DNA from 4 places in the Vogesella sp. genome. Region 1 is predicted to be linked to each of the others. Evidence: predicted binding sites of a transcription regulator. Region 1 holds the regulator's gene; each other region holds the start of a gene.

What was found. Region 1 encodes sigma-54, which starts transcription at its own class of promoters, with help from an activator protein. Its sites were predicted from a motif close to CTGGCACGCTTCATGCTT; they were not measured.
Region 2: the regulator sigma-54 is predicted to act here: its motif matches at 3,040-3,057, upstream of ACK4FZ_RS10515 (circularly permuted type 2 ATP-grasp protein).
Region 3: the regulator sigma-54 is predicted to act here: its motif matches at 4,506-4,523, upstream of flgB (flagellar basal body rod protein FlgB).
Region 4: the regulator sigma-54 is predicted to act here: its motif matches at 4,361-4,378, upstream of ACK4FZ_RS06745 (ammonium transporter).

The regions. Positions count from the first base shown of each region.
Region 1 is NZ_JBKBHK010000005.1:247,613-254,695, forward strand. Features, by position in the region: gene ACK4FZ_RS08655 (KpsF/GutQ family sugar-phosphate isomerase) at 1-953, shown strand, start outside; gene kdsC (3-deoxy-manno-octulosonate-8-phosphatase KdsC) at 962-1,486, shown strand; gene lptC (LPS export ABC transporter periplasmic protein LptC) at 1,483-2,046, shown strand; gene lptA (lipopolysaccharide transport periplasmic protein LptA) at 2,036-2,542, shown strand; gene lptB (LPS export ABC transporter ATP-binding protein) at 2,539-3,267, shown strand; gene ACK4FZ_RS08680 (RNA polymerase factor sigma-54) at 3,273-4,673, shown strand; gene hpf (ribosome hibernation-promoting factor, HPF/YfiA family) at 4,734-5,054, shown strand; gene ptsN (PTS IIA-like nitrogen regulatory protein PtsN) at 5,257-5,715, shown strand; gene hprK (HPr(Ser) kinase/phosphatase) at 5,708-6,664, shown strand; gene rapZ (RNase adapter RapZ) at 6,645-7,083, shown strand, end outside.
Region 2 is NZ_JBKBHK010000007.1:83,348-90,430, forward strand. Features, by position in the region: gene ACK4FZ_RS10500 (FMN-dependent NADH-azoreductase) at 1-157, shown strand, start outside; gene ACK4FZ_RS10505 (FAD-binding domain-containing protein) at 246-1,778, opposite strand; gene ACK4FZ_RS10510 (SDR family NAD(P)-dependent oxidoreductase) at 1,775-2,521, opposite strand; gene ACK4FZ_RS10515 (circularly permuted type 2 ATP-grasp protein) at 3,215-4,648, shown strand; gene ACK4FZ_RS10520 (alpha-E domain-containing protein) at 4,645-5,568, shown strand; gene ACK4FZ_RS10525 (arsinothricin resistance N-acetyltransferase ArsN1 family B) at 5,565-6,092, shown strand; gene ACK4FZ_RS10530 (transglutaminase domain-containing protein) at 6,083-6,874, shown strand; gene ACK4FZ_RS10535 (peptidase) at 6,874-7,083, shown strand, end outside.
Region 3 is NZ_JBKBHK010000009.1:39,032-46,114, forward strand. Features, by position in the region: gene ACK4FZ_RS12100 (Cof-type HAD-IIB family hydrolase) at 1-626, shown strand, start outside; gene ACK4FZ_RS12105 (ATP-binding cassette domain-containing protein) at 735-2,648, opposite strand; gene tsaD (tRNA (adenosine(37)-N6)-threonylcarbamoyltransferase complex transferase subunit TsaD) at 2,773-3,798, opposite strand; gene ACK4FZ_RS12115 (OsmC family protein) at 3,903-4,322, shown strand; gene flgB (flagellar basal body rod protein FlgB) at 4,552-4,962, shown strand; gene flgC (flagellar basal body rod protein FlgC) at 4,965-5,375, shown strand; gene ACK4FZ_RS12130 (flagellar hook assembly protein FlgD) at 5,391-6,068, shown strand; gene flgE (flagellar hook protein FlgE) at 6,097-7,083, shown strand, end outside.
Region 4 is NZ_JBKBHK010000004.1:175,181-182,263, reverse strand. Features, by position in the region: gene ACK4FZ_RS06765 (TonB-dependent hemoglobin/transferrin/lactoferrin family receptor) at 1-387, opposite strand, end outside; gene hemP (hemin uptake protein HemP) at 458-628, opposite strand; gene ACK4FZ_RS06755 (SEL1-like repeat protein) at 889-2,265, shown strand; gene ACK4FZ_RS06750 (hypothetical protein) at 2,299-3,060, shown strand; gene ACK4FZ_RS06745 (ammonium transporter) at 3,127-4,326, opposite strand; gene ACK4FZ_RS06740 (hypothetical protein) at 4,751-5,131, shown strand; gene ACK4FZ_RS06735 (hypothetical protein) at 5,185-5,616, shown strand; gene ACK4FZ_RS06730 (hypothetical protein) at 5,644-6,015, shown strand; gene ACK4FZ_RS06725 (hypothetical protein) at 6,105-6,506, shown strand; gene ACK4FZ_RS06720 (4'-phosphopantetheinyl transferase family protein) at 6,587-7,083, opposite strand, start outside.

The DNA.
Region 1 (7,083 bases):
TGGCGCTGGCGCGTGAAGTCCTGCACATCGAAGCTGACGCCCTGCGCAGCATGGCAGCCCGGCTGGAATACAGCTTCTTGGCGGCGGTCGATCTGATTCTCGCCTGCCACGGCCGCGTGGTAGTTACCGGCATCGGCAAGTCTGGCCATATCGGTAACAAGATTGCCGCCACGCTAGCCAGTACCGGCACGCCTTCGTTTTTCATGCACCCTGCCGAGGCCGCACACGGCGACTTGGGCATGGTGACTACTCACGACCTGATCCTGGCGCTATCCAACTCTGGCGAAAGCGACGAAATCATTGCCCTGCTGCCGGCGTTGAAACGCAAAGGCATTCCGATCATCGCCATGACCGGTCGTCCGCAGTCCACACTGGCACGGCAGGCAGATGTGCACCTGGACGCAGCGGTGGAAAAAGAAGCCTGCATCCTGGGCCTGGCCCCCACAACCAGCACCACGGCGGCACTGGCCTTGGGCGACGCACTGGCGGTCACCCTGCTGGAAGCCCGTCAGTTCAAACCAGAAGACTTTGCGCTATCGCACCCCGGCGGCAGCCTGGGCCGACGTCTGCTGGTACACATCAGCGACCTGATGCACAGCGGTGATGCCCTGCCGGTAGTAACACTGGGTACCTCGCTGAAAGACGCCCTGCTGGAAATGACGCGCAAAGGCCTGGGCATGACCGCCGTTCTGGCGGCAGACGGCAACCTGGCCGGCATCTTTACCGATGGCGACCTGCGCCGTACGCTAGACCGTACGCTGGACTTGGCCGGCCTGACCATCGATGACGTCATGCACCCGCAGCCGCGCACCATTGCGGCCAACCTGCTGGCCACTGAAGCTGCCAAGGAAATGGAACTACGCAAGATCAACGGCTTGCTGGTGGTGGATGAACACGGCCGCCTGATCGGGGCCCTCAATATGCACGACCTGCTGAAGGCAGGCGTGGTGTAAGGATAGTCATGCAGAAAATCAGCGAACTGGCCAAGCGTACCCGCCTGTTGATCCTGGACGTGGACGGTGTACTGACAGATGGCCGCATTTACATCACAGCCAGTGGTGAGGAATTCAAAGCCTTCAATACGCTGGATGGTCATGGCCTGAAGATGCTGCAATCCACGGGCGTTCAGCTGGCCATCATCACCGGCCGCGCCGCCCCCAGCGTGGCGCACCGCGCCCGCGGCCTGGGCATCGACCACTACTACGAAGGTGTGCACGACAAGCGCACGGCGTTTGCCGAGCTGCTGGCCAAAACCGGCATTGCCGCCGAAGACTGCGCCTACATCGGTGACGACGTCATCGACCTGCCGGTAATGAGCCGCGTTGGTCTGGCGGTAGCCGTGCCGGACGCCCCAAGCTTCGTACGCCAGCATGCCCATTTCGTCACCGGCAACCGCGGCGGTCGCGGTGCAGTGCGCGAGCTGTGCGAACTGATCATGCAGGCACAAGATAATTATGATCGCGTGATGGCGAGCTATCTGGCATGAACCGTGTTGCCCGACTCTTTCCCATCGGCCTGATGCTGGGCATGGGGCTGCTGGCGTTCTGGCTAAACGTACTGACCGAGTGGCGTGCACCGGCACAACGACAGCTGAACCCTAACGAACCCGAATACACCATCGAACGGCTGACCGCCACCCGCTTTGATGAACAAGGCCGCCTGCAACAACAACTGGCTACCGGCAAGATGTGGAAGCTGCCGGAGCAAGAACAGGTATACCTGCAACAGATGGACGTGAAGCAGTTTCGTGATGGCCAGCTGGACTACCAGCTGCGCGCCGAGCGTGGCGTGTACAACCGCCGTAATGGCGAAGGCCAGTTCGACGGCAACGTCAATCTGGTACGCCAGGCGCGGGCCGACCAGCGCGCCGTCTACCTGCAAACCGCCACCCTGCAGCTGAACACTCAGACCGGCATTATGCGCAACCAGGCGCCGGTCGCTATAGACGATGGCCTGTCACGCATCCGCTCCAACGGTTTTTACTACAATCACCCGGCTGGACAACTCAAACTGCTGTCCAGCGTAAGGATTACCTATGCACCATAGATTGCTGCTCGCGCTGCTGCTGAGTGCAACCGCCCCCGCTGCGCTAGCCGAAAAGGCAGACAGCAGCAAGCCGATCGAAGTCAATGCCGACAGTGCTGCGCTGGACCAGAAACAGGGCGTCAATGTCTTTGAAGGCAATGTGGTGATTACCCAGGGTACGCTGAGCTTGCGTGCCGACAAAACTGTCACCACCCGTGATGCCAGTGGCCGCCAGAAACTGGTTGCCACCGGCAACCCGGTGCACTTCCGCCAGAAGCTGGACGGCCAGACCGAGTACGTTGATGGCCGTGCCGCACGTGTCGATTACGACTCTGCCAGCAACACTGTCATCCTCACCGGGAAAGCGGTAGTCACCCGCGGCAAAGACATGGTGGCTGGCGAGCTGATCAGCTACAACACCGTGACCGAGGTGTACCAGGTCAAAGGCCAGGGCGCGACCAGCACGGCGCCCAAGGGCAGGGTCACCATTATTCTGCAGCCGCAGGAGAAGCCATGACTCATAGCCGGCTAAGCATCCAGCACCTGAAGAAGACGTTCAAGAAACGTACCGTGGTGCGTGACGTATCGATGGACATCGCCAGCGGCGAGGTTATTGGCCTGCTGGGCCCCAACGGCGCCGGCAAAACCACCAGTTTTTACATGGTGGTTGGCCTCATCGCTGCCGAAGCCGGCGAGATCCTGCTGGATGGCAACACCATTACCCATTTGCCCATCCACAAACGCGCCCGCTTGGGCCTGGGCTACCTGCCGCAGGAAGCGTCGATCTTTCGCAAGATGACGGTAGAAGAAAACATCCAGGCGGTACTGGAAGTCGCCGGCCTGTCCGGCGAAGCACTGGACAAAGAACTGCAGCTGCTGCTGGACGACCTCAATATCGGCCACTTGCGCGAAACTAACGCCATGGCGCTGTCCGGTGGCGAACGTCGCCGCGTGGAAATCGCCCGCGTATTGGCCACCAAGCCGCGCTTCATCCTGCTGGACGAACCATTTGCCGGCGTGGACCCGATAGCCGTAATCGACATCCAGAAAATCATTTCCTTCCTGAAAGAGCGCGGCATCGGCGTGCTGATTACCGACCACAACGTGCGCGAAACACTGCGCATCTGCGACCGTGCCTACATCATCTCCGAAGGCCGCGTACTGGCCTCCGGCTTGCCGGACGAACTGGTCAACAACGAACAGGTTCGCCAGGTTTACCTGGGCGAGCATTTCCACCTGTAAGCGAAATGAAGCAAACCCTCCAGCTCAAAGTCAGCCAGCAACTCACGCTCACCCCGCAACTGCAGCAATCGATCAAGCTGCTGCAGATGTCCACGCTGGAGCTAGCCAGCGAACTGGAACGCTATCTGCTGGACAACCCGCTACTGGAACGCAGCGACGGCAGCGACAGCCCCAATGGCGACGCAGAAGCACCGGTAGCGGAAAGCAGCAATGACACTGCAGAAGACCGTAGCCAGGACAGCATGGAGCTGTCCGACTGGGGCAGCGGCAGTGGCGGTGGCAGCCATGACGGTGACGACGAGTTCGACCCGATACTGAACGCGCCGTGCCGCCCCACCCTGCGCGAACACCTCACCGCGCAAATGGGCGAAACCCAGCTGGGCCGGCGCGACAGCGCGCTGATGGCGCTGCTGATCGACGAGCTGGATGAAGACGGCTACCTGGTTACAACGCTGGAAGACATCGCTGCGGAACTGCCGTTGGAGCTGGATGTCGAGGTAGAAGAGCTGGAAACGCTGCGCAAGCTGATGATGCAGTTCGAGCCCGCCGGCATCGGCAGCCGCCATCTGGGCGAGTTCCTGTTGTTGCAGCTGACAGCACTGCCCGCCAGCACGCCGTCGCTGCCGCTGGCGCGTACGCTGGTGGCCGAACATCTGACGCTGCTGGGCAACCGAGATTATGCCCGCCTGAAAAAACTGCTGGGCCTGGGCGAAGCTGAACTGCGTGCTGCCCACGCCCTGATTGCCACTTTGCGCCCGCGGCCAACCAGCGGTTTTGACCAGGGCGAGACACATTATGTGGCGCCAGACATCCATGTGGTACGGCGCGGCGGACGCTGGGTTGCCCAGCTAAACCGGGCATCGGTGCCAAAACTTCAGGTAAATCAGCTGTATGCAAACATGCTGCAGCAAAAGGATAGCAGTCACAACCTTTCAGGGCAGTTGCAGGAGGCCAGATGGCTGGTAAAAAACATCCAGCAACGGTTTGACACTATCCTGAAAGTGTCGGAATCTATAGTCGAAAGGCAGCAAGCGTTCTTTGAACACGGTGAAGTGGCCATGCGCCCGCTGATCCTGCGCGATATCGCAGACGAGCTGGGATTGCATGAATCCACCATTTCCAGGGTGACGACGCAGAAGTACCTGCTGTGCAGCCGCGGGCTGTTCGAGCTGAAATACTTCTTCGGCAACGCACTGGAAACGGACAGTGGCGGAGAGTGCTCTGCCACCGCCATCAAGGCGCTGATCCGCCAGATCATCGATGCCGAAGACAGCAAGAAGCCGCTGTCGGACAGCGCCATCGCCGACAAGCTCACGGCACAGGGCATACAGGTTGCCAGACGCACTGTCGCCAAGTATCGTGAAGCTATGCAGATTCCGCCAGTTAGCCTTCGCAAGGCCCTATAGCAGTGCCAAAAACACCGGTGCGGCCAGCCCGACCGCACCGCTAACAGAAGGAGTCAGGGTATGAACCTCAAAATTACCGGTCTGCACCTCGAAGTTACCCCATCCATCCGTGAATACATCGAGAGCAAACTCGAACGCATCACCCGCCACGTCGACAATGTGATTGGCATTACGGTGACGCTATCGGTAGATAAACTGGTACAAAAAGCGGAGGTCAATGTGCATCTGGCAGGTAAAGACATCCATGTCGAATCGGAAGAAGCTGACATGTATGCCGCCATCGATACACTGATGGACAAACTGGACCGCCAGGTTCTGAAGTTCAAGGAGAAACAAACCGAGCATCGCGTCAGTGCACAGCAGATCAGTGCCGAACTGTAAGGTGATGCAGTAACTTTAACGGGAGCCAGTGGCTCCCGTTTTGCATTGGTGCACGCGGGCAGGAATTCTATTGCCGGCGATGGGTCTGAAGCCATAACACGTGACATCCCCCACAACGACTGTACCGCACACCCTGCTGCCCTATTGCAAACAGCAGACTCGGCGTAGAATGGCGGACGGTTTTTTCTGGCAAATGCAAATCATGAGCTTGATCGGCAAGATTCTTCCCCAGCAGAACGTGCTGGCCGATGTGGATGTATCCAGCAAGAAGCGCCTGTTCGAACAGGTAGGTTTGTTGGTGGAAAACAGTCACGGTATCGCGCGCAGCGAGATCTTTGACAGCCTGTTTGCCCGCGAGAAGCTGGGCTCCACCGGCCTGGGGCAAGGCGTGGCCATCCCGCACGGGCGGGTCAAGGGTCTGAAAGAAGCCACCGGCGTGTTCATCCGCCTGGCCAGCCCTATCCCGTTCGACGCACCGGACGGCAAACCGGTAAACCTGCTGTTCGTGCTGCTGGTACCGGAACAAGCGACCGACTTGCACTTGCAGGTGCTGTCCGAGCTGGCCCAGCTGTTTTCCAGCCGCAGCCTGCGCGACAAGATGGCAGTATGCGATACCGACACCTTGTACGCCCTGCTGACCGGAAACCCCGCCCATGCCTAATATCAGCGTGCGCCGGCTGTACCAGGACAACAAACACAAGCTCAGCCTGAGCTGGGTTGCCAGCCGTGCCGGGTCGGACAACCTCATTTCCAACGAGGAACAGCGCCCGACACAGGCACTGGTCGGCCACCTGAACTTCATCCACCCCAACCGGGTGCAGGTACTGGGCCTGGCCGAATCCGAATACCTGAACAAACTGGAACAAGCTGCCGCCCGCACCGCACTGGACCAGCTGTTCCACAAAAACATGGCTGTGGTCATCGTGGCCAACGGCCAACCGGTGCCGCGCCTGCTGCAAGATTACTGCCAGACCCACAATGTGCCGCTGATGAGCACGCCACTGGAAAGCCCGTACCTGATGGACGTGCTGCGCATCTATCTGGCGCGCGCGCTGGCGGTGTCCACGGTGATGCACGGTGTGTTCCTCGACGTGCTGGAAATCGGCGTGCTGATCATGGGCGATTCGGCGATGGGTAAAAGCGAGCTGGCGCTGGAGCTGATCTCGCGTGGCCACGGTCTGGTCGCCGATGACGCGGTGGAGCTGTACCGCATCGGCCCGGAAACGCTGGAGGGCCGCTGCCCGCCACTGCTGCGCGACTTCCTGGAAGTACGTGGCCTGGGCATCCTGAACATCCGCACCATCTTTGGCGAAACCGCCGTACGGCCGAAAAAGGTACTGAAGCTGATCATTCACCTGATCAAAGCGAACGACCAAGCCATGCAGGCGCTAGACCGACTGAACATCCAGTCCGAGACACAAGACATCTTGGGTGTCACCGTGCGCAAGGTTATCCTGCCGGTAGCCGCTGGCCGCAACCTGGCCGTGCTGGTGGAAGCAGCAGTACGCAACTACATCTTGCAACTACGCGGCATCGACAGCACGCGCGAGTTCATTGATCGTCACACCAACCTGTTACGGGACCAGGAACATGCAGCTGATTCTGATTAGTGGCTTGTCCGGCTCCGGCAAATCCGTCGCGCTACGGGTGCTGGAAGACAGCGGCTACTACTGTGTCGACAACCTGCCGCCCACCATGCTGGCCGACGCCATCGCGCTGTACCACGAGCACGGCCATAGCCAGATTGCCATCAGCGTCGACACCCGTTCCGCCTCCACGTTGGCCGCACTGCCCGACGCCATCAAGGCGCTGCGCGCACTGGACGTTGACGTGCGCCTGCTCTACCTGGAAGCCAGCAGCGAAGTGCTGGTCAAGCGCTTCTCCGAGACCCGTCGCCGTCACCCGCTATCCAACGGCAGCCTGACGGTAGAAGAATGCATCCGGCTGGAGCGCGAGATGCTGGAGCACGTCGGCGAGCTGGGCCACCGCATCGACACCAGCCATCTGTCGGCCAATGCGCTGCGCGGTT
Region 2 (7,083 bases), on a different contig from region 1:
CCAGCAAATGGACTTCCAGGAAGACTACCTGAAGACCGTGCTGGGCTTCCTGGGCATCACCGACGTGTCCTTCGTGCGCGCTGAAGGCGTGGCCATGGGCCCGGACGCCAAGGCTGCCGCCCTGGCCGCTGCCGAAGCCGCCATCGCCGCTGCTTAAGCTTTCCGTACCGACTAACACGGCCGCCCCTGGCAACAGGGCGCGGCCGTGTTGTTTTGTGCGAGCGGATAACGGGGCGGTGTGCACGCTACCAGTCCAGGCTCAGCTGGCCGGGGGTAGCTGGCGGGCGACGATTGCCACGCGCCTCGCCGCGCTTGCGCGAGCCATGCCGCGCCACGATGGCGGCCTTGCCGGCGCGCACCTCGGGGCGGCCGCGCAGCGCAAACAGCCGCGCCTTGGCCTCGCGGGTGGCCACTTCTACATCCACCAGCGGCTGCGGAATGTCGCGGCCAACCTGCACGCCACAGCGCGCCTGGATATCGGGCGGCATGCGCCATGGCTCGAACAGCCACACATCGGGCACGCGGCGCAGCGGCGGCAGCCACTGCCGCACGAAGCGGCCGTACGGGTCGTGTTCGCGCGCCTGCTTTAGCGGGTTGTAGATGCGCGGCACATTGATGCCGGTGGTGCCGGACTGCATTTGCAGCTGGCTCCAGTGAATGCCTGGCTCGTAATCGACAAACTGCTGCGCCAGCCACAGCCCCACCGGCCGCCAGTGCAGCCACAGCGGGTAAGCCGCCACCGACACCAGCATGGCGCGCATGCGGAAGTTCAGCCAGCCGGTGTGGCGCAGCATGGCGATGCAGGCATCCACCAGCGGCCAGCCGGTGCGGCCGTCGCGCCAGGCGGCAAAACGCGCCTCGTCCCAGTCGTTTTCGCGCAGGCCGTCGTAGCCACGATGCAGGTTGCGCCATTCCAGCGCCGGCTCGCTTTCCAGCTTCTGGATGAAATGGCAGTGCCAGTACAGGCGGCTGATGAAGGCGCGGATGCCCGCCGTGCGCCGGCTGGCGGCACCATCGCCGTGCAGCTGCGCCAGCATGGCGCGGCTGGCCTGCACCACCTCGCGCATCGAGATGCACCCCAGCGCCAGATACGGCGACAAACGCGAGCAGGCGCTGGGCGCCGACAGCGGCGACGAGATGCCGCCACGGTACTGCGCGGCGCGATCCAGCAGGAAATCGTCCAGCACCGCCAGCGCTGCCGTGCGGCCACCGGGCTGCCGCCCCGGCGCGTCGCCATCGCCCAAACCCAGTGCCGCTGCACCCGGCAGGTGCACCGGCGGCCAACTGAGTGCCACTTGTTGCAGCGCCGGCACCGGCAATAACGGTGCCGCCATCAACGCCTCCCACTGCGGCTGCCAGTGGTCGCGGTTCAGGCCGCCACGTACCACACCAAACTGCGGCCACTCGCGCCACTGCACACGGTTGGCCGCACACCAGCGCGCCACGGCGATGTCGCGGCGGTAGGTCCAGTCGTTGCCGGTTTCCTCGTGGGCGAATAGCGCGTCGAACGGCGCTTGCGCGTACAGCTGCGTCAGCACCTCTCCGATCTCGCCCACCGCCACGTACAGCCGCAGGCCGCGCTCGCGCAGCTGGCCAGCCAGGTCGTGCAGGCTTTCGCGCAGAAAATGGTATTGCCGCGCCGAGGCGTCCGGCTGCTGCCACAGCCCCGGCTCTACCACGTACAGGCACAGCAGCGGGCCGCGCGCGGCGGCGGCGCACAGCGGAGCGTGGTCGGCCAGGCGCAAGTCGCGCTTGAACCAGACAACGCTGTAGCTCATGCCTTGGGCAAGGGGTGGATGACGCCGTGGCCGCCGTCGACGCCGATGTTCTGGCCGGTAATCCAGCCGGCTTCGGGCGACAGCAGGAAGGCGATCAGCGCGGCGCTATCGTCGCCCTGGCCCACGCGCTGCATCGGGTTGGCCTGCGCGTTGCGGGCGATGGCTTCCGGCGTGCCGGTGAGGCGCGCCGACAGCGCCGACACCGTCAGCCCCGGGTGCACGCAGTTCACGCGAATGCCGCGCTCGGCGTAGCTGGCGGCGGTGCTTTGCGCCAGCGCGGCCACCGCCGCCTTGGCGCTGGCAATGGCTTCGTGATTGGGGAAGCCGGCCTGCGCCACCAGCGAGCCCACCAGCACCGCGCTGGCCGGCTGCTTGTGCTTGAGCGCGGCGGCAACAAAGGCTTTGAGCACGTGCACGGCGCTGAGCCAGTTGTGCTGCATCAGCTGCCAGGCGTCGTCTTCGGCGGTGAGGTGCAGCGGGCGGATCAGCGTGCTGCCCACACAGTGCGCCAAGCCGGTGAGCGCCACGCCGTCGGCAGCCAGGCCGGCCACCGTGTCGCGCACGGCGGCGGCGTCCAGCGTGTCCAGCGGGCGCACGAGTACCTCGCCGGGCAGGCGGGCGGCCAGTGCGGCCAACCCGTCTTCGCTGCGGGCACTCAACACCAGGCGGTGGCCGGGCGACAGGCGCCGCGCCAGCGCGCTACCGATGGCGCCGCTGGCGCCGGTAATCCAGATCGTGTCCATGCTGCACCTCGCGATTTGTCCAATACAAATCATATACAAAAGCACAGCGTATCGATAGTGAGCATTGACGCACCAAAGCTGGTTGTCAGCGCACGCTATATCAGCCTCAAAACAGGGCGGCCAGCACCAGTTTGCAGCACGGCGTCATGATGCAGTCGCGGATGCCTGCCTGCGGTGCACCGCCGTGCCAGACCACAACCATGGTGCGTGCCAGACCAAGCGCCCGCTTGTCGCCTGAGCGCCACAGCCCCTGCTGGCAGCGTCCTGCGCCAGGCCTGGCAGCCCCGTAACAAGGCCGTTTTCTCAAGCCAGGCAAGACTGGCGTAACAGTCGCACCACCGAGGCCATCGCCGTACTCCCCGCCTGCACGGTGGTACTACCGCGGCTTACTGCATGGCAAAAACTATCGAAATAAAACGGAAAATCGCCGGTACCAGCCAGACACGCGACGGCGCCTATCTTGCAGCGCAGCAATGCCTTGCCGCCAACCGCATGCGAAGCGCACATTGTTTATCACCGCGTCACGCTTGACGCTTGGCAGCCGTGCTGCGGGCTTTAGCCTATCCGGGGCAGGCACATGGATTGCTAACCAGCCTGATACCGGCTTGCCGGTTGCGAGTCAGGCCCTGTATGCGCCCGACGCGTCAGGTTTATCGATTGAAAACAATAAGAACATCACCTCTGGAGAATGCCATGCATGCTCTGACCCTCCCCGAAAACGGTCATTACGACGAAATGCTGCTCGACAGTGGCGGCATCCGGCCCCATTACCGTGACTTTGCCCGCTGGCTGCATTCGCAGCCGCCCGAAACCCTGGCCCGCAAACGCGCCGAAGCCGACCTGATGTTCCACCGCGTCGGCATTACCTTTGCCGTATACGGCGACGATTCCGGCGCCGAACGCCTGATTCCGTTCGATACCGTGCCACGCATCATCCCGGCCAGCGACTGGCAAACGCTGGAAAAAGGCATGCGCCAGCGCGTCACCGCGCTGAACGCCTTCCTTCACGACATCTACCACGAACAGCACATCGTGAAGGCCGGCATCATTCCCGCCGAGCAGGTGTTTTCCAACAGCCAGTACCAGCCGGCGATGCAGGGGCTGGACCTGCCGCACCGCATCTATGCCCACATCACCGGCGTGGACGTCATCCGCCACAGCGACGGCAACTTCTACGTGCTGGAAGACAACCTGCGCGTGCCGTCCGGCGTGTCCTACATGCTGGAAAACCGCAAGATGATGATGCGGCTGTTCCCCGAGCTGTTTGCCAGCCACGCGGTGGCGCCGGTACAGCATTACCCGACGTTGCTGCTGAACACGCTGCGCCACGCCAGCGCGGTGGACAACCCCACCGTGGTGGTACTGACGCCGGGCCACCACAACAGCGCCTACTTCGAGCACGCTTTCCTCGCGCAGCAGATGGGCGTGGAGCTGGTGGAAGGGCAAGATCTGTTTGTTAAAAACAACCGCGTGTACATGCGCACCACCGCCGGCCACAAACAGGTGGACGTGATCTACCGCCGCATCGACGACGCCTTCCTCGACCCGCTGGCGTTCCGCGCCGACAGCATGCTGGGTGTGCCGGGCCTGCTGTCGGTATACCGCGCCGGCGGCGTGATCCTGGCCAACGCCATCGGCACCGGCGTGGCGGACGACAAATCCATCTACCCCTACGTGCCGGACATGATCCGCTTCTACCTGTCGGAAGAGCCGCTGCTGCAGAACGTGCCCACCTGGATGTGCCGCCGTCCGGCCGAGCTGGACCACGTGCTGAACAACCTGCACGAGCTGGTGGTGAAGGAAGTGCACGGCGCCGGCGGCTACGGCATGCTGATCGGCCCGGCAGCCAGCAGCGCCGAAATCGAAGACTTCCGCCAACGCATCATCGCCGACCCCAGCAACTACATCGCCCAGCCCACGCTGTGCCTGTCGTCCTGCCCCACCTTTGTGGAGTCGGGCATTGCCCCGCGCCACATCGACCTGCGCCCCTTCGTGCTGTCCGGCCGCGACATCAGCATGGTGGCCGGCGGCCTGACCCGCGTGGCACTGAAAGAAGGCTCGCTGGTGGTGAATTCGTCGCAAGGCGGCGGCACCAAGGACACCTGGATTCTGGAGGACCAATCATGATGCTCTCGCGCACCGCATCCCAGCTGTACTGGATGAGCCGTTACATGGAACGCGCCGAAAACCTGGCGCGCCTGCTGGACGTGACCCACAGCCTGTCACTGTTGCCGCAATCGCGCGGTGGCAGCGACATCAGCGCCGCACTGGCCACCACCGGCGCACTGGAAGCCTGCCGCGCGCGCCACCCGCAACTGGCCGCCAGCGACGTACTGCATTTCATGACCTTTGACGCGGCCAACCCGGCCAGCATCGTCAACTGCCTGAAATACGCCCGCGAAAACGCCCACGCCGTGCGCGGCAAGATTACCGGCGAGATGTGGGAAAGCATCAACGCCACCTGGCTGGAAGCCCGGCAGATGGGGCTGGAAGGCCGCCCGCTGGCAGGCTTCTTCGACTGGGTGAAAGAGCGCTCGCACCTGTTCCGTGGCACTACCTACGGTACCATCCAGCGCAACGACGCCTTTTCTTTCATCCGCCTGGGCACCTTCATGGAACGGGCCGACAACACCGCGCGCCTGATCAACGTGAAATCGCACCTGGTGGGCAATGCCGCCGAAGACAGCGCCGCCGACTTCTACCTGTGGGGCGCGCTGCTGCGCTCGCTGGGCGCCTTCGAGGCCTACCACGAGCTGTACCGCGACACGCTCAGCTCGCGCCGCGTGGCCGAACTGCTGATCCTGCGCCCGGATGTACCGCGCTCGCTGCGTGCCTGCGTGGACGAGATTGCCGAACTGCTGCCACGCATCAAGGGCGACACCGGCAACCGCGCCAAGCGGCTGGCCGCCACGCTGCATGCCGAGATGTGCTACGGCCAGATCGACAGCATCCTGGACGACGGCCTGCACACCTACCTGACGCAGTTTCTCAGCCAGATACACGGCCTGGGCGATGCCATCCACGGGGCTTATCTGGAGGCAGCATGAGTGAGTTACTGATCCGCGAGGCGACGCCGGACGATGCGGCCGCCATCTGCGCCATTTACAACCCCTACATCGAGTACACCACCATCTCGTTCGAAGAAAAGCCGGTCACCGTGGCCGAGATGGCCGAGCGTATTGCCAGCACCCAGGCCCAGGGCCTGCCGTGGCTGGTAGCCGAAGCCAGTGGCGACATGCTGGGCTACGCCTACGCCACCCGCTGGCGCCTGCGCCCGGCCTACCGCCACGCGGTGGAAAGCAGCATCTACATGCGCCAGGCCACTGTCGGCCAGGGCGTGGGCAAGCTGCTGTACCGCGAACTGATCCGCCGCCTGGCCGTACTGGGCATGCGTACCGTCATTGGCGGCGTGGCACAGCCCAACCCGGCCAGCGATGGCCTGCACCGTACCCTGGGCTTCAAGCAGGTTGCACTGTTCGAGCAGGTTGGCCGCAAGTTCGGCCGCTGGCTGGACGTGGCCTACTGGCAGCTCCCCCTGACCCGAGAACTTGCGGAGGCATCATGCAACTGACCATCGATCACGAAACCGTCTACCGTTACGACGACACCGTCAGCCACAGCACCCAGTACCTGCGACTCACCCCGGCCAACAGCGGCCACCAGCGCGTGGTGAGCTGGCAGCTGGAGCTGCCGGTAGCCGCCAGCGAAAGCACCGATGCCTACGGCAACATCCTGCACGTGCTGACGCTGGACACGCCACATAGCGAGATCCGCCTGAAGGCCCGTGGCGTGGTGGAAACCTGCGACGACTGGCTGGACCAACCCGAAGTGCTGCCGGCGCCGGTGTTCCTGCGCGAAACGGCGCTGACCGAGCCGGACGACGCTATCCGGGCGCTGGCCGCCGCCCACGCCGACGCCGTTGCGGCCAACCCCGAGGCTGGCCTCACCGCGCTGATGCAGGCTATCGCCGACGCCATGCCCTACACCCAGGACATCACCCACGCCGGTACTACCGCGGCGCAGGCGCTGGCCTTGGGTGCCGGCGTGTGTCAGGATCACAGCCATGTATTTATCGCGGCCTGCCGTTGCCTGGGTTTGCCGGCACGCTATGTCAGCGGCTACCTGCTGAGCGACCGCGATACGCACGTGGCCAGCCACGCCTGGGCAGAAGCCTACGACGGCGAACAATGGCTGGGTTTTGACATCAGCAACCGCCAGCGCCCCGACCGCCATCACCTGAAGCTGGCCGTCGGCTTGGATTACAGCGACGCCAGCCCTGTACGCGGCGTGCGGCGCGGTGGCGGCAGCGAGGCGATGCAGGCGCACGCCAAGGTCTCGGAGGCAGATCAGTAATGACGTATTGCGTAGGCATGGTACTGGACGAGGGGCTGATCTTCGCATCGGACTCGCGTACCAATGCGGGGGTGGACCACGTCGCCACCTTCCGCAAGATGAATGTGATTGCGGTACCGGGCGAGCGCCAGATCGTGCTGCTGAATGCCGGCAACCTGGCTACCACGCAGAGCGTGGTCAGCCTGCTCAAGAGCCGGCTCGGCCACAAC
Region 3 (7,083 bases), on a different contig from region 1:
TGCAACAGCTGGGTGTGCCGGCCTGGGTGCTGAGCGCCAACGGCGCACGGGTGCACGCGCCGGATGGCAGCCTGTTTGCTGCGGCCAACCTGGCGCCGGCGCTGGTACAAAAACTGGTGCAGCCCGAGCTGGTGATGGGCGCCGAGATGGCTTTGTACCTTGATGATCGCCGGCTGGCCTGCCGCTATCACGGTGGTGGTCTGGACTGGTACGCACAGGCTGCAGAGCAGCAGGACAGCCTGGCCGACTACCACGGCCGCGACGTGGCGAAGATCGTGTATTGCGGCGAGCCGGCGCTGCTGGCGCGCATCGAGGCCGATATCCTGTACCGCTTCGAGGGCCAGCTGGCGCTGACCTATTCGCAGGACTGCTATCTGGAAGTGATGGCGCCCGGCGTTAGCAAGGGCAGTGCCTTGCTGGGTGTGCTGCAGCAGCTGGACATCGACCCGGCCGATTGCGCGGCTTTTGGCGATGCGCTGAACGACGCCGAGATGCTGGCACTGGTGGGCCACCCGCATGTGATGGCCAACGCCAGTGCGGCGCTGCGGCAACGGGTGCCACAGGCGCCGGTGATCGGCGATCACCGCGACGCGGCGGTGGCGCAGGCATTGGCGCGCTGGTTTTGATGCAGGCTATCCAAGGTTGGCCGCACGCCGCGCGGTGACGTGGCTGACAACAAAAAAGCCCTTGCTGTTGCGGCAAGGGCTTTTGCTTGTTTGCGGCGTGGCGGCAGCTCAGCCGGCGGCGTGCTCGCGCTCGATCGCTTCGATCTCTTCCTGTAGCAGCATCCAGTCTTCTTCCACGCTTTCCAGCTGGCTGGCCACCTCGCCCTGGCGGCGGATGCTGTCGGCCAGCTTGGCTTTGTTTGCGTCGCTGTACGCGTCTTCACTGGACAGGAAGGCATCCAGCTCGGCTTTTTCCTTGCCCAGCGTTTCCAGTGATTTTTCCAGCTTGTTCAGCTTGGCCAGCAGCGGTTTCTTGGCGGCGGCCAACTTCTGTCGTGCCTCGGCCTCCTGGCGTTTCTGGTCTTTGCGGTTCACCGTTTGGGCGTCACCGCTGGACGGGCGGTTGGCGTCGGCCAGCTGCGCCAGCCGCCACTGGCGGTAGTCTTCCAGGTCGCCATCAAACGGCTGTACCGTGCCGTCGGCCACCAGCCAGAACACGTCGGTGGTGGATTCCAGCAGCGAGCGGTCGTGCGACACCACCACCAGCGCGCCGCCGAAATCCTGCAGCGCCAGCGTCAGCGCGTGGCGCATTTCCAGGTCCAGGTGGTTGGTCGGTTCATCCAGCAGCAGCAGGTTGGGCTTTTGCCACACGATCATCGCCAGCGCCAGCCGCGATTTCTCGCCACCGGACATCGGGCCTACCGGGTCGCTGACCATGTCGCCGCGGAAGTTGAAGCCGCCAAGGAAGGTACGCAGCTCCTGCTCGCGCACCTCCGGTGCCAGCCGCTGCATGTGGCGCAGCGGGGATTCCTCCGGGCGCAGCGTATCCAGCTGGTGTTGGGCAAAGTAGCCGATCTTCAGCGTTTGTGCGCAGATCAGCTCGCCGCTTTGTGGTGGTAGCTCGCCGGCCAGCAGCTTCACCAGCGTGGACTTACCGGCGCCGTTGACGCCCAGCAGGCCGATACGGCTGCCGGCCTCTACCGATACCGCCAGCCGGTGCAGGATGGTGGTGGCACCGTAGCCAACGTTGGCCGCATCCAGTCGCAGCAGCGGGTTGGGCAGGTTGTCCGGTGTATCGAAATGGAAGTCGAACGGCGAGGCCACGTGCGCCGGCGCGATGCGTTCCAGCTTTTCCAGCGCCTTGACGCGGCTTTGCGCCTGGCGTGCCTTGCTGGCCTTGGCCTTGAAGCGGGTGATGAACGATTCCAGATGCGCGATCTGGCGTTGCTGCTTCTCATAGTCGCCTTGTTGGCGCGACAGTTTTTCGGCGCGCATCACCTCGAACTGGCTGTAGTTGCCGGTGTAGAGGGTGAGCGTCTGGCTGGACACGTCCACGATGTGGCTGGTGATGCTGTCGAGGAAGTCGCGGTCGTGCGAGATCACCAGCAGCGTGCCTTCGTAGGCTTTCAGCCAGTCTTCCAGCCACAGTACCGTTTCCAGGTCCAGGTGGTTGGTGGGTTCGTCCAGCAGCAGCAAGTCGGAGCGGCACATCAGCGCCTGTGCCAGGTTCAGCCGCATGCGCCAGCCGCCGGAGAACGTCGATACCGGGCGCTGGTGGCTGTCCGGCGCAAATCCCAGGCCATTCAGCAGCTTGGCGGCGCGTGACGGTGCGGCGTAGCCGCCGATGCGGTCCAGCTCGCCGTGCAGGCTGCCGATGGCGTGGCCGTCGCCGCTGGTCTCGGCGGCGGCCAGTTTGTGCTGCAGGCCGCGCAGTTCGGCGTCGCCGTCCAGCACGTAGTCGAGTGCCGATTGCGCCAGCGCCGGGGTTTCCTGCGCCACATGAGCCAGGGTCCAGTGCGGCGGTACGATGGCGTCGCCGCTATCGGCGTGCAGTTCGCCCTTCAGCAGCGCGAACAGGCTGGATTTGCCGGCGCCATTGGCGCCGACAATGCCGGCCTTGTTACCGGGGTTGATGGTGAGGTTGGCCGCAATCAGCAGTTCTTTCAGGCCGCGGCGCAAGGTAAGGTTTTTTAGCTGGATCATGGTTGTCTTTTGCCACCGCAGCAGACTGCTGGCGCGGCAAAAGTCAGCGCGCGTCAGGTTGGCATGGTGGAGAGTGTAGGGCTGACGCCGCCGGGGCAGCGTCAGTCTGCATGGGTGGTTGTGCTTAAACGGCCGGCAGGCTGGACAGCTCCCAGCGCGGCTTTACGGTGAAGCCGCCGGCCGGCATGGCGTATTTCAGGCGCATGGCGCCGGCAAAGGCGATCATGGCGCCGTTGTCGGTGCACAGCTTCAGCGGCGGGTAGAACACCTGGTATTTGCGGCGGCGGGCCGCCTCGTCCAGCGCGGCGCGCAGTTGCTTGTTGGCGCCGACGCCGCCGGCTACCACAATGCGCTGCATGCCGGTCTGTTTCAGCGCCTTCATACACTTGCTGACCAGTACCTCGACGATGGCTTCCTGGAACGCGCGGCAGATGTCCTTGCGTGCTTGCTCGTCGATACTGCCGTGCTCGGCTTCCACTTGCTTGCTCAGCGTCAGCACCGCCGTTTTCAGGCCGGAAAAACTCATGTCCAGGTTGGGCGAGTGCAGCATCGGGCGCGGCAGCTCGAAGCGGGCGGGGTCGCCTTCTTCCGCCAGTTTCGACAGCAATGGCCCGCCAGGGTAGGGCAGGCCCAGCAGTTTGGCGGTTTTGTCGAACGCTTCGCCGGCGGCGTCGTCCAGCGTCTCGCCCAGGATCTCGTACTGGCCGACGCCGCGCACGGCCATGATCTGGGTGTGGCCGCCGGAAACCAGCAGCGCCAGGAACGGGAAGTCCGGCCGCGGCGTGGCTAGCAAGGGGGATAGCAGGTGGCCTTCCAGGTGGTGGACGGCAATCACCGGTTTGCCCAGGCCGACGGCCAGTGCGTTAGCAAAGCCGGCGCCAACCAATAGCGCGCCGCCAAGGCCTGGCCCTTGGGTGTAGGCAATGGCGTCGATGTCTTGCAGGGTGACGCCGGCTTCGGCGAGGCAGGCTTCGGTGAGCGGGCGCACGCGACGGATGTGGTCGCGGCTGGCCAGTTCGGGCACCACGCCGCCGTATTCGGCGTGCATGGCCATCTGGGAGTGCAGCTGGTCGGCAATCAGGCCGCGTTCGGTGTGGTACAGGGCAACACCGGTTTCGTCACAGGACGATTCGATACCAAGAACAAGCATGGGAGCCGTTTCAAAACTAAACAATCTTTCCATTTTACCGGTGATTCTTTGTCCGCCCAAATCGGCGATGTTAGGCTTGGGGTCTGTATTCCTCGGAGATAGGCATGAAAGCAAGACTGAAGTGGGTGGACGGCGTGTGTTTCATGGGCGAAACCGGCAGCGGCCACGCCGTGGTGATGGACGGCGCGCCGGAAGGTGGCGGGCGTAATCTGGGTCCGCGTCCGATGGAGCTGCTGTTGCTGGGCACCGCCGGCTGCACCAGCTACGACGTGATCACCATTCTGAAGAAATCGCGCCAGGACGTGCGCGATTGCTGGGTGGAGATGGAAGCCGAGCGTGCCGATACCGACCCGAAGGTATTCACCAAGATCCACTTCCACTTTGTGGTAGTTGGCCGCGATCTGAAAGAAGACACCGTGGCGCGCGCCATCAGCCTGTCGGCCGACAAGTACTGCTCGGCGTCCATCATGCTGGGCAAGACCGCGGACATTACCCACGACTTCGAGATTCGCGACGACGCGTAAGTTTTTGTTGTTGTCCGCATCCCGATAACCCCGGCCTGGTGCCGGGGTTTTGCTTTTTTGCCGTGATCACTGGCTGTTGGCCGCTGGCCGGCAAGTTTTGCCGCTGTCTTTGCCGCTTGCCGGCGTTGCGGGCTGCCATTCGGCTGCAGCTGGGCTTTCTTTAGCCTTTTTTGCAAAAAAAAGCTGGCACGCTTTGTGCTGTAGAGGCGCATCAACGAGATTGACTGCCATGCTGAACAAAATTGCTAACCACCTCGACTTCTACCAGCGTTCGCTGAACCTGCGTGCCGCCAAGGCAGAAGTCATTGCCAGCAATATCGCCAACGCCGATACCCCTGGCTACAAGGCGGTGGACTTTGATTTCGGCAAGGCACTGAAAAGCCAGACCGATGCCCAGCAGGCTAACGCCATGGGTTTGGCCCGTACTGATGGGCGCCATATGGCGGCATCGGCCAGCGTGCCGCAAGAGGGTGGCTTGCAGTACCGCAGCGCGGTGCAGCGCAGTCTCGATGGCAATACCGTGGATATGGACGTGGAGCGCTCGGCCTTTGCCGATAACGCGCTGAAATACCAGTCCACGCTGACATTTCTGAATCGCCGCATCAGCGGCCTGATGGATGCCATCAAGGGAGGTCAGTAATCATGTCGCTGTCCAATGTCTTCAATATTGCGGGTTCCGCGTTAACTGCCCAGTCGATGCGCCTTAACTTGGTGGCCAGCAATATCGCCAACGCCGAAAGCACTGCGTCTTCGACCGGCGAACCCTACCGTGCCCGTCATGCCGTGTTTACTGCGGTGCCGGTCAGCGCGGCTACGCCGGCAGTGGCTGGTGTGCGTGTGACTGCCGTGGCAGAAGATACCTCGCCGTTTCGCATGAAGTACGAGCCGGGTCATCCGCTGGCGGATGACAAAGGTTACGTGCGCATGCCTAACGTCAACCCGGTAGAAGAAATGGCCGACATGATCTCGGCGTCGCGTTCCTACCAGACCAACGTTGAAATCGTGAATACCGCCAAGAGCCTGCTGCAGAAAACCCTGCAGATGGGGCAGTGAGCAGGAGCGTAAATCATGGCTACCAGTATCGCCTCTACCAATTTTGACTACAGCACGCTGAATCCGACGCAGTCGACCGCCTCAACGGCAACCGGCAACTCGGCAACCGAGATTCAGAACCGCTTCCTTACCCTGCTGACCACCCAGCTGCGGGCGCAAGACCCGATGAACCCGATGGATAACAGCCAGATGACCAGCCAGATGGCGCAGATCAGCACGGTAAGCGGTCTGGAGGGCGTCAACGCCTCGATCAAAGCGATGACCGAGAGCCAGGCGGCCAGCCAATCCTTGCTTGCCACCATGCTGATCGGTCGCCAGGTGCTGAGCCCCAGCAACACCCTGTCCATGGCAGATGGCAAGGCGGTGGGTACTATCGAGTTTGCCAAAGCGGCAGACAAGGCAATTGTTACTGTGACCAACAGCAATGGTGCGGTAGTGGATACCTTCGACATGGGTGCGCAGAAAGCTGGCCAGTTTGTTTTCAACTGGGATGGCAAGGGTGCGGATGGCACTACGCTGCCCAATGGTGAGTATACCTTCAAGGTAGAGGCTTCGGCGGGTGGTACTGCGGTTCAGGCCACCATGATGGCACCCAGCAAAGTGACCAGTGTGGCTTGGGAAAAAGGTGTGCCGATGTTTGTGATTTCGAGCGGCCAGCGTGTGCCGGTTAGCCAAATCAGTCAGATTTTGTAATCTGCGGTGTGAAAGTTAGGAGAGCATCATGAGTTTTCAGCAAGGTTTGAGTGGTCTGAACGCCGCAGCCAAACAATTGGACGTCATCGGCAACAACGTGGCCAACGCCAGCACTGTTGGTTTCAAGTCCTCCCGTGCCGAGTTTTCCGACCTGTATGCAACCAGTTTGTATGGTGTTAGCGATACCGAGTCCGGTATCGGTTCGCAAACCATCAAGGTGGCGCAGCAGTTCCAGCAAGGCAATATCACTGCCACCAAAAACCCGCTGGACATGGCTATCTCCGGTTCCGGCTTTTTCAAGCTGTGGAGCGACACTACCGCCACTGCGACCTATTACACCCGTAATGGCCAGTTCAAGCTGGACAAAGACGGTTACTTCGTCAACAACGGCAACTATCTGGTGGGTGAGCCCATCGGCGGCGGCGACGATGCGCCATTGAAGATTGACCGTGCCGGTTTGCCGGGTACGGCCTCTACCGAGCTGGACTGGCAGTTCAACCTGGATGCCGACCAGAAGTCGCCGCTGATCGACTATACGGTGACGCCGAATGTGCTGAAAACCCCGGCCCCGGCAATCAACCCGACCGATGCTACTTCTTACAACTTCACCACCAGCATGCGGGTGTACGACAAAGTGGGTAGTGCCCATACCGTTTCGCTGTACTTCCAGCGTCAGGCGGTGGCAGGTCCGGCGGTTAGCAACACCTGGAACGTAGCTTACAAGCTTAATAATAATACCACCCAGAACGTGGGTTCGGTTTCGTTTACTTCGGATGGCAAGCTGACTGCGCCGTTCACCTTTACCATTCCGGGTGGTGCTGCTGCGGCCAACCTGCCAGTGCCTGGTCAGCCCAATCAACTGGACGACGCCGGTATTGTGGTTAGCCTGGCGGGTACCACGCAGTACTCCGGCAGTTTTACTGTGGCTCGGGCTCGGGTGGACGGTAACCCGAAAGGCGAGCTGGTTGGTGTGGAAACGGCTGATGATGGCAATATCATTGCCAAGTACTCCAAT
Region 4 (7,083 bases), on a different contig from region 1:
GGTATCCGGCTCTACCAGGTCACGGCCGGAGATGGCACCGCCGCCACTCATGTACGCTTCGGGCAGGCGGGTGCCGTCTACCTGCATCAGGATGCGGTTGGTTTCGATGCCGCGGATGGTAACGCCGGCGTTGCCACGGCGGCCCTGGTCGCCGGACACCGATACGCCGGGTTCTTGCGCGAGCAGGCTGTCGAGGTCGCTGGCGTGCTGGCGGTCCAGCTGTTTGCGGCCAACGGCCGAGATATTGGGCGCGGTATCGGCCAGCTGCTCGCTGATGCGGTTGGCGGTGACCGTGGTGGTTTCCAGCACGGTGGGGCTGTCGGCAAAGACGGGCAGGGCCGCTGTCGTCAGACAGATGCCCGCCAGGGTAATGCGATCCTTGGACACGGATCTTCTCCTGTATGCGTGGCACCGTGGCTGGCGATGGCTGGCTCGGTGGGGTGGTTGCAGTGCGGTGTTATTTCACCAGTATCAGTTTGTCGTTCTGCGTCAGTTGCAGGCGGTAGTACTCGCCGCGATGGCAGATCAGCAGCTGGCGGTCGCGCACGAACAGCGTGCGGGTATCCAGTACCGTGTACGGCTGCTTGTCGGCGGCCGGCTTGGCTTGCGCTGCGGGTGTGGGCGTCATGATGTCACCTCCTTTTATGATAATAATTCTTATTAACATGCGGGGCAAGTGTCAAGCACGCCATGCGCAGGCGCGTTGCTGAGTGGCAGGGCACAAGCGCCAGGGCTTGAGGCAAGGCTTCACCACAGCGCTCTAGTAAAAATCATCCAAATGGATGATTTAAAATTTACCCGATCATCTTATAGTTTTGGCATTGCTTGCCGTGCCGATGTCATTTGCAGGGTGCGACCAAGTCCTGTCACTACCGATGGAGAACCCCCATGCGCATGCGATCACTTTTGCTGGCCGTCTTGCTGGCCACCAGCCCGGCCCTGGCCTTGGTCGACTTTCAAACCGGCGAAGCAGCTTATAAGCGCCAGGATTACCCCGCTGCCCTGGCCGCTCTGCAGCCGGAAGCTGCGCAGGGTAATGCCAAAGCGCAGGATTATCTTGCCGTGATGTACTACTACGGTTATGGCGTGAAAAAGGATCTGGCCCAAGCCGTCAGTTGGAGCCGCAAAGCAGCCGAGCAGGGTTATGCCCCAGCGCAGTTCAATCTTGGCTTTTTGTACGACAAAGGCGAAGGTGTGCCGAAAGACGCCGCCCAGGCGGTGGCCTGGTACCGCAAAGCGGCCGAGCAGGGTTATGCCCATGCGCAGCTTAATCTTGGTCTGATGTATGAGCACGGCGAAGGTGTACAAAAAGACGCCGCCCAGGCGGTGGCCTGGTACCGCAAAGCAGCCGAGCAGGGTTATGCCCCAGCGCAGTTCAATCTTGGCCTTTTGTACGACAAAGGCGAAGGTGTGCCGAAAGACGCCGCACAAGCGTTGGCATGGTACCGCAAAGCGGCAGAGCAGGGTGTTGTGGAGGCCCAGCACAACCTTGGTGTGATGTATGAACACGGCCAAGGTGTACAAAAAGACGCCACACAGGCGGTGGCCTGGTACCGCAAAGCGGCGGAGCAGGGCTTCGCCGAAGCGCAGAAGAACCTTGGGTGGATGTATGACAATGGTAGTGGTGTGCCGAAAGACGCTGCCCAAGCGTTGGTCTGGTACCGCAAGGCGGCTGAGCAGGGCTATAGCCCAGCGCAGTTCAACCTTGGCTTGATGTATGCCAATGGCCAAGGCGTGCCGAAAGACGCGGCGCTGGCGGTGGCCTGGTATCGCAAGGCTGCTGCTCAGGGAGATGAACTAGCCCAGAACAATCTTGCTGTCATATATCATTATGGCCAGGGCGTACCTGCCAGTAGCGTGATCGCCTATGCACTGTACAACCTGGCGCAAGCGGCGGGTAATGAAAAGGCTGCCGACAATCTGCGTGAGCTGGAGCAAGACATGTCCAGCCGCGAGATAGCCACCGCGCAGCAGCTGTCACGCCAGATGTCGCAGCCGGGGCAGCTACTGGCGGCACTGGACCGTTTCCAGAAAACCCTGCCTGCCCCCAAGGCTGCCAAGCCCGCTCCGGCACGCCCACAGGCGGCAGCCGATCCGTTTCCGGCCCGCCCGGCGCGGGTGGCGGGCCGCACTACCTGCAATACGGTGTGCCACAACGCCGACTGCTACCGTACCTACGATTCCGGCAAGAAGGTGCGCTTTCGCGCCAAGCTCAAGTTTGACCCGTTTACCAACCAGCCTACCTGGGATGCTGGGGGCTGCTGAGCCCGCCACAGACCACTACGCCAGGAGTTGATGATGAAAAAGACCCTCTATGCTTCGCTATTGCTGCTGTTGCTGACTGCCTGCAGCAAGGGCATTGATAAAACGCCGGATACCAGCAGCCTGGATGTATACAAGGTGCGTATCGAGCAGGATTTTGCCGAGGCTACCCCCGAGCAGGTGGCGGCGTTCAACTACGCGGTGTCCGGCCTGGACTTTGACACCCTGAAGGCCAAGTACAAAGGCAGCAGCTACCGTGATATTGCCAGCCGCGAGTTGCAGGCGCATCTGGCAGGGCTGGAGGCACAATGGCAAGCGGTAGAAAAACAGAAGCCCCAGCTGCTGAAAACCAAGGCTGATTTTGCCCGCGTGCAGGTCTCGGTACTGTCCAGCGAGATCACGCACGACAGCTTTTTTGACAAATGGGACGTGCGCTACACCATGAAAGTGCGCAATGGCTCCAGTATTCCGCTTTCCAAGGTGAAGCTGCACGCCACGCTGGGCATTAATGGCCAGCCGGAGGTGCTGTATACCTTTGAACCGCTCGCCGAGTTCCAGAATGGTTTGCGCCCGGGGCAAGAGGCCACCATTACCGGCAGCATGGTGGGCTTTTTGTCGTTTGATAAGCCTGTAACGCTGGCCGTGCGCGAGGCGCAATCGCGCGAGATTGTGGCCCAAGTGCTGGACGCTACCGACTTTGCGGGTAAATGGGTTATCGGTAACGATACGGCGATGGACAAGCTGGAAACCCTGCCGCCGCAGATTGCCACCACCAAGCAGCATCTTGCCAGTCTGTAAGCTGTGGTATGAATAAAGCGCCCGGCGTGTCATCAACATGCCGGGCGCTTTTGCTTGCGGCCAACCTTACCAGTTGCTCTCGCGTTCCGGCGTGGCGGTAATCTGATGGATGGACAGGTCGGCGCCGTTGAATTCCTCTTCGTCACTCAGGCGGATGCCCACGGTTTTCTTCAGCACGCCGTACACGATATAGCCGCCGCCAAAACCCACCACCACACCGGCCACCGTGCCGGCCAGTTGCGACAGCAGCGTCACGCCGCCGGCGCCGCCCAGCGCTTCCAGCCCGAAGATGCCGGCCGCAATGCCGCCCCAGGCGCCACACAGGCCGTGCAACGGCCACACACCCAGCACGTCGTCGATCTTCCAGCGGTTTTGGGTGAGGGTGAACAGCCACACGAACATGGCACCGGCCACGCCACCGACTACCAGCGCACCCACCGGGTGCATGATGTCGGAGCCGGCACACACTGCCACCAGGCCGGCCAGCGGGCCGTTATGGATGAAGCCCGGGTCGTTCTTGCCCAGCCACATGGCGGTGAGCGTGCCGCCCACCATCGCCATCAGCGAGTTCATCGCCACCAGGCCGGAGATGCCGGCCACTTTCTGTGCGCTCATTACGTTAAAGCCGAACCAGCCCACGATCAGGATCCACGCCCCCAGCGCCAGGAAGGGGATGGACGACGGCGGGTGCGCGGCGATGCGGCCTTCCTTGCTGTAGCGGCCGCGGCGTGCCCCAAGATGCAGCACGGCGGCCAGGCCGATCCAGCCGCCCACTGCGTGTACCACTACCGAGCCGGCAAAGTCGTGGAACGGCGCGCCCAGGTTGGCCGCCAGCCAGTCCTGCACGCCGAAGTGGCCGTTCCAGGCAATGCCTTCAAAGAACGGGTACACCAGGCCCACCAGCAAGAAAGTAGCAGCTGTCTGCGGGTGGAACTTGGCGCGCTCGGCAATGCCGCCGGACACAATGGCCGGAATGGCGGCGGCGAAGGTGAGCAGGAAGAAGAATTTCACCAGTTGGTAGCCGTTGTCCTGGCTGATGTGCTGTACATCGGCCAGAAAGTTGACGCCGTAGGCGATGCTGTAGCCAATGAAAAAGTAGGCGATGGTAGAGACGGCAAAGTCGGTCAGGATCTTCACCAGCGCATTGACCTGGTTTTTCTTGCGCACGGTGCCCAGCTCCAGAAAGGCAAAGCCGGCGTGCATGGCCAGGATCATCACGGCGCCAAGCAGTAGAAACAGTACGTCGTTGGGGGTAGTGGCAGGCATGGCTTGCTCCCTGATTAATATTCTGGTGCAGGGTGAGCAATAACAGTGCCAGATGGTCGTTTTCGGTGCCCATTCAAGTTGGCCGCAGCAAGAGCAATGCACTTTGCCCTGCATTGGTATGAATTTAGCGAACTAATGGTGCATTTGCCGGTTGCTTTTCAGTGCATGGCACCAGTTAAGTGCATGCTATTGCGCTGATACTGCATGCCATCTGCCACCTCCCAGAACAAGGTGTATGCGCCCGGCTATCACCATGCCATACCGCCATTCATGGCCTGTATGGCCAGGCTCGGCCCCACCTTGCCCGGTAAACGTTTGCTGGGTGATGCACCCCGTGTCTGCAAAATCATCCATTTGGATGATTTTTGGTTTTTGGCATTGCTATAGCATCGTCTATGTCATCAAGAACTGAATGGAGACAGCCATGCAAGTAACCACGCTTATTCCTGCCATCTTGTTGGTGGCCAACCTTACGGCGTGTCTGCCGCAGGACAAGAGCGCTACGGCGCCGGTAACTGCCAAAAAGCCGCCCGAAAACTTCATGATCAGTACTTTGCCTGCGCTGCCAGGCTGGGACATCAAAGAAAGTAAAGGCATGTACTGCCAGATGTTCCGTCACATCGGTGAAGACAACTATGGTGCCCAGTTTCGCCAGGCAATGGCCGCCATCGAAGAGGAAGGCAAAAAGTCTGGGGCGCATGCACTGATCAATTTCAAGGTAACAGCGGCTACCTACGAGGTGCAAGGCGCTAAATGGTCGGCCGCTACGGTCAATTTGTGTGGTGATTTTGTGGTGTTAGCCTGAGTGCAGCCGTGCCGGTTGCGAAATGCAGTAAGTAAATGAGTGGAGTAAATACCATGAAAATGCCTAGTGTCGTGCTTGGCCTTGGTGGCCTGTCTGCTTTTATGGGTGCGCTGATGCCTCTGGCTAATGCAGGTGATCTGTATGTTTCCGTTAGTCACGCAGGGGGTGTGTATTTCCTGCTTTATCTGCTGCCTTTGATACTGATTGCGTTTGCGCTAATGCATCAGGCGGGTGCCATGCCCAGCCTGCTTTGGCCGGTAGTCATGGTGGCAGTGCCGGGCCTTGTGCTGGCACTGATGGGGGCGAATGCCGCGATGGATTACATCGCCTTTTTTGGTAACGCCGGAGCACTATTCAACAATATGGCTGGTGCAATCAATATGAACATAGCCAAGCCATCGGTAGGTGTGGGTGCTGTTGTGATGGTGGTTTCTTATTTGGTGTCTGCAGTCGCTGTGGTGTCAAAAAGTCGCGCAGAGTCTTGATTTTGCCAATATGGCTGAGGTGAAAGTATGCGCTACATCATAGCGAGGCTGGTGTCGTTTGCGTTTGCAATGGCAAGTTTTTTTTATGTGGTAACGGGCTTGTGGCGCTGGTGGCTTTATGGGTTTTACGATCATTCTGCGCCCGTCATGCTGCTGATTGCAGGAGTGTTTTTTTGCGGTAATTGTTGGCATTACTTGCGCATGACAAAGTACCAGACGCAAAACTATGACTGGTATCGTTCAAATCATCCTGACAGTATCTATCGCGATAGTGTGGCCTGCTGCACATGTGGCGCACGGCGAATTCATGTGCGTGCGTTATTTAACCATACTTATACTCGTGAGCATTTTTGCACACAGTGCGGTAAAACACTTTATTACTCGCCAGAAGGGCGCTGATATCGCTATATGGCAGACAGCAAAGTCTGGAAGCTTGTTTGCTTGAATGTGTCTGGCAAATAAAATCATGCTTTTACATGGAGAGCATCATGAAGAATAAAATTCTTGCAGTGCTAATGGCAGCTATCAGCTCTTTGGCGATGGCAGGTGAGTTTCAAGTTTCTTACAGCAGCGAATGCCAGTTGATGAGCAAACGACAAGTTTATGATCTTATCAATGAAGTAGGTATTGCTGAAGGGTTGAGCTTGAGACCCGAATACCATATTGCCGGTACGTTGAGATGTTTCTATCATCGCGGCCTTTCTGGGCCGGATAGCCCAGTATTGCCGTATACCTTTCGCGTAACCATAGAGAAGCAGGTGAAGGATGGTAACAAGAAAGGTTGGATGACTGTCAGTGAGTGGACCAGTTGGGGCGTGACCGATGGTACCCGGGCTTGGCATGATGAGTTGCGTAAGTCGGTTAGCCAGCTTATTCGCCAGTATCGCTAGTGCCTATTTGACAGCCTTGTTCTGGCATCGCTTTCGCAAGCGGCGTCAGAACGAGGCTTTCACAAGTTGTGATTATCTCTTCATTTGCTCGTAGTCAGCCATGGCATCAGGCTGACATGGGCAGCCTTGCCGGAGCCGCATTGCAGTTTGGCCTCCAGCGGCGCCGGGGCGGTAATGGCTAACAGCAGGCCGCAGTCTGGCAGCACCAGGTGGGCGGCGTAGTGGTCCAGCTGGTGGATGCTGCGAGTCTGTTGCGGGGTTTCCCAGCGCCGGCCGTGGTACTTGCCCAGCGCTTCTTTCAGCGTCCACACCGTCCAGAACGGGTCGCCAGGCAGGCTGCCGTCTGGCTGTGCGGCCAACCATGCGGCCTCATCGGGCGTTAGCAGTTCGGCCAGTTCATCTGCATCGCCCGCGTGGGCGGTTTGTTCCATGTCAAGCCCCAGTGGCCGGCAGGCCGACACTGCAGCGGCTACCCACGGCCCGCTGTGGCTGATGGAGAGGCCTAGCGGTGCCGGCGCGCCTTCCAGCAGCAGGCAGGCCGGTTTGTCGCTATCGATGGCAAAGTGACGAACCGGCA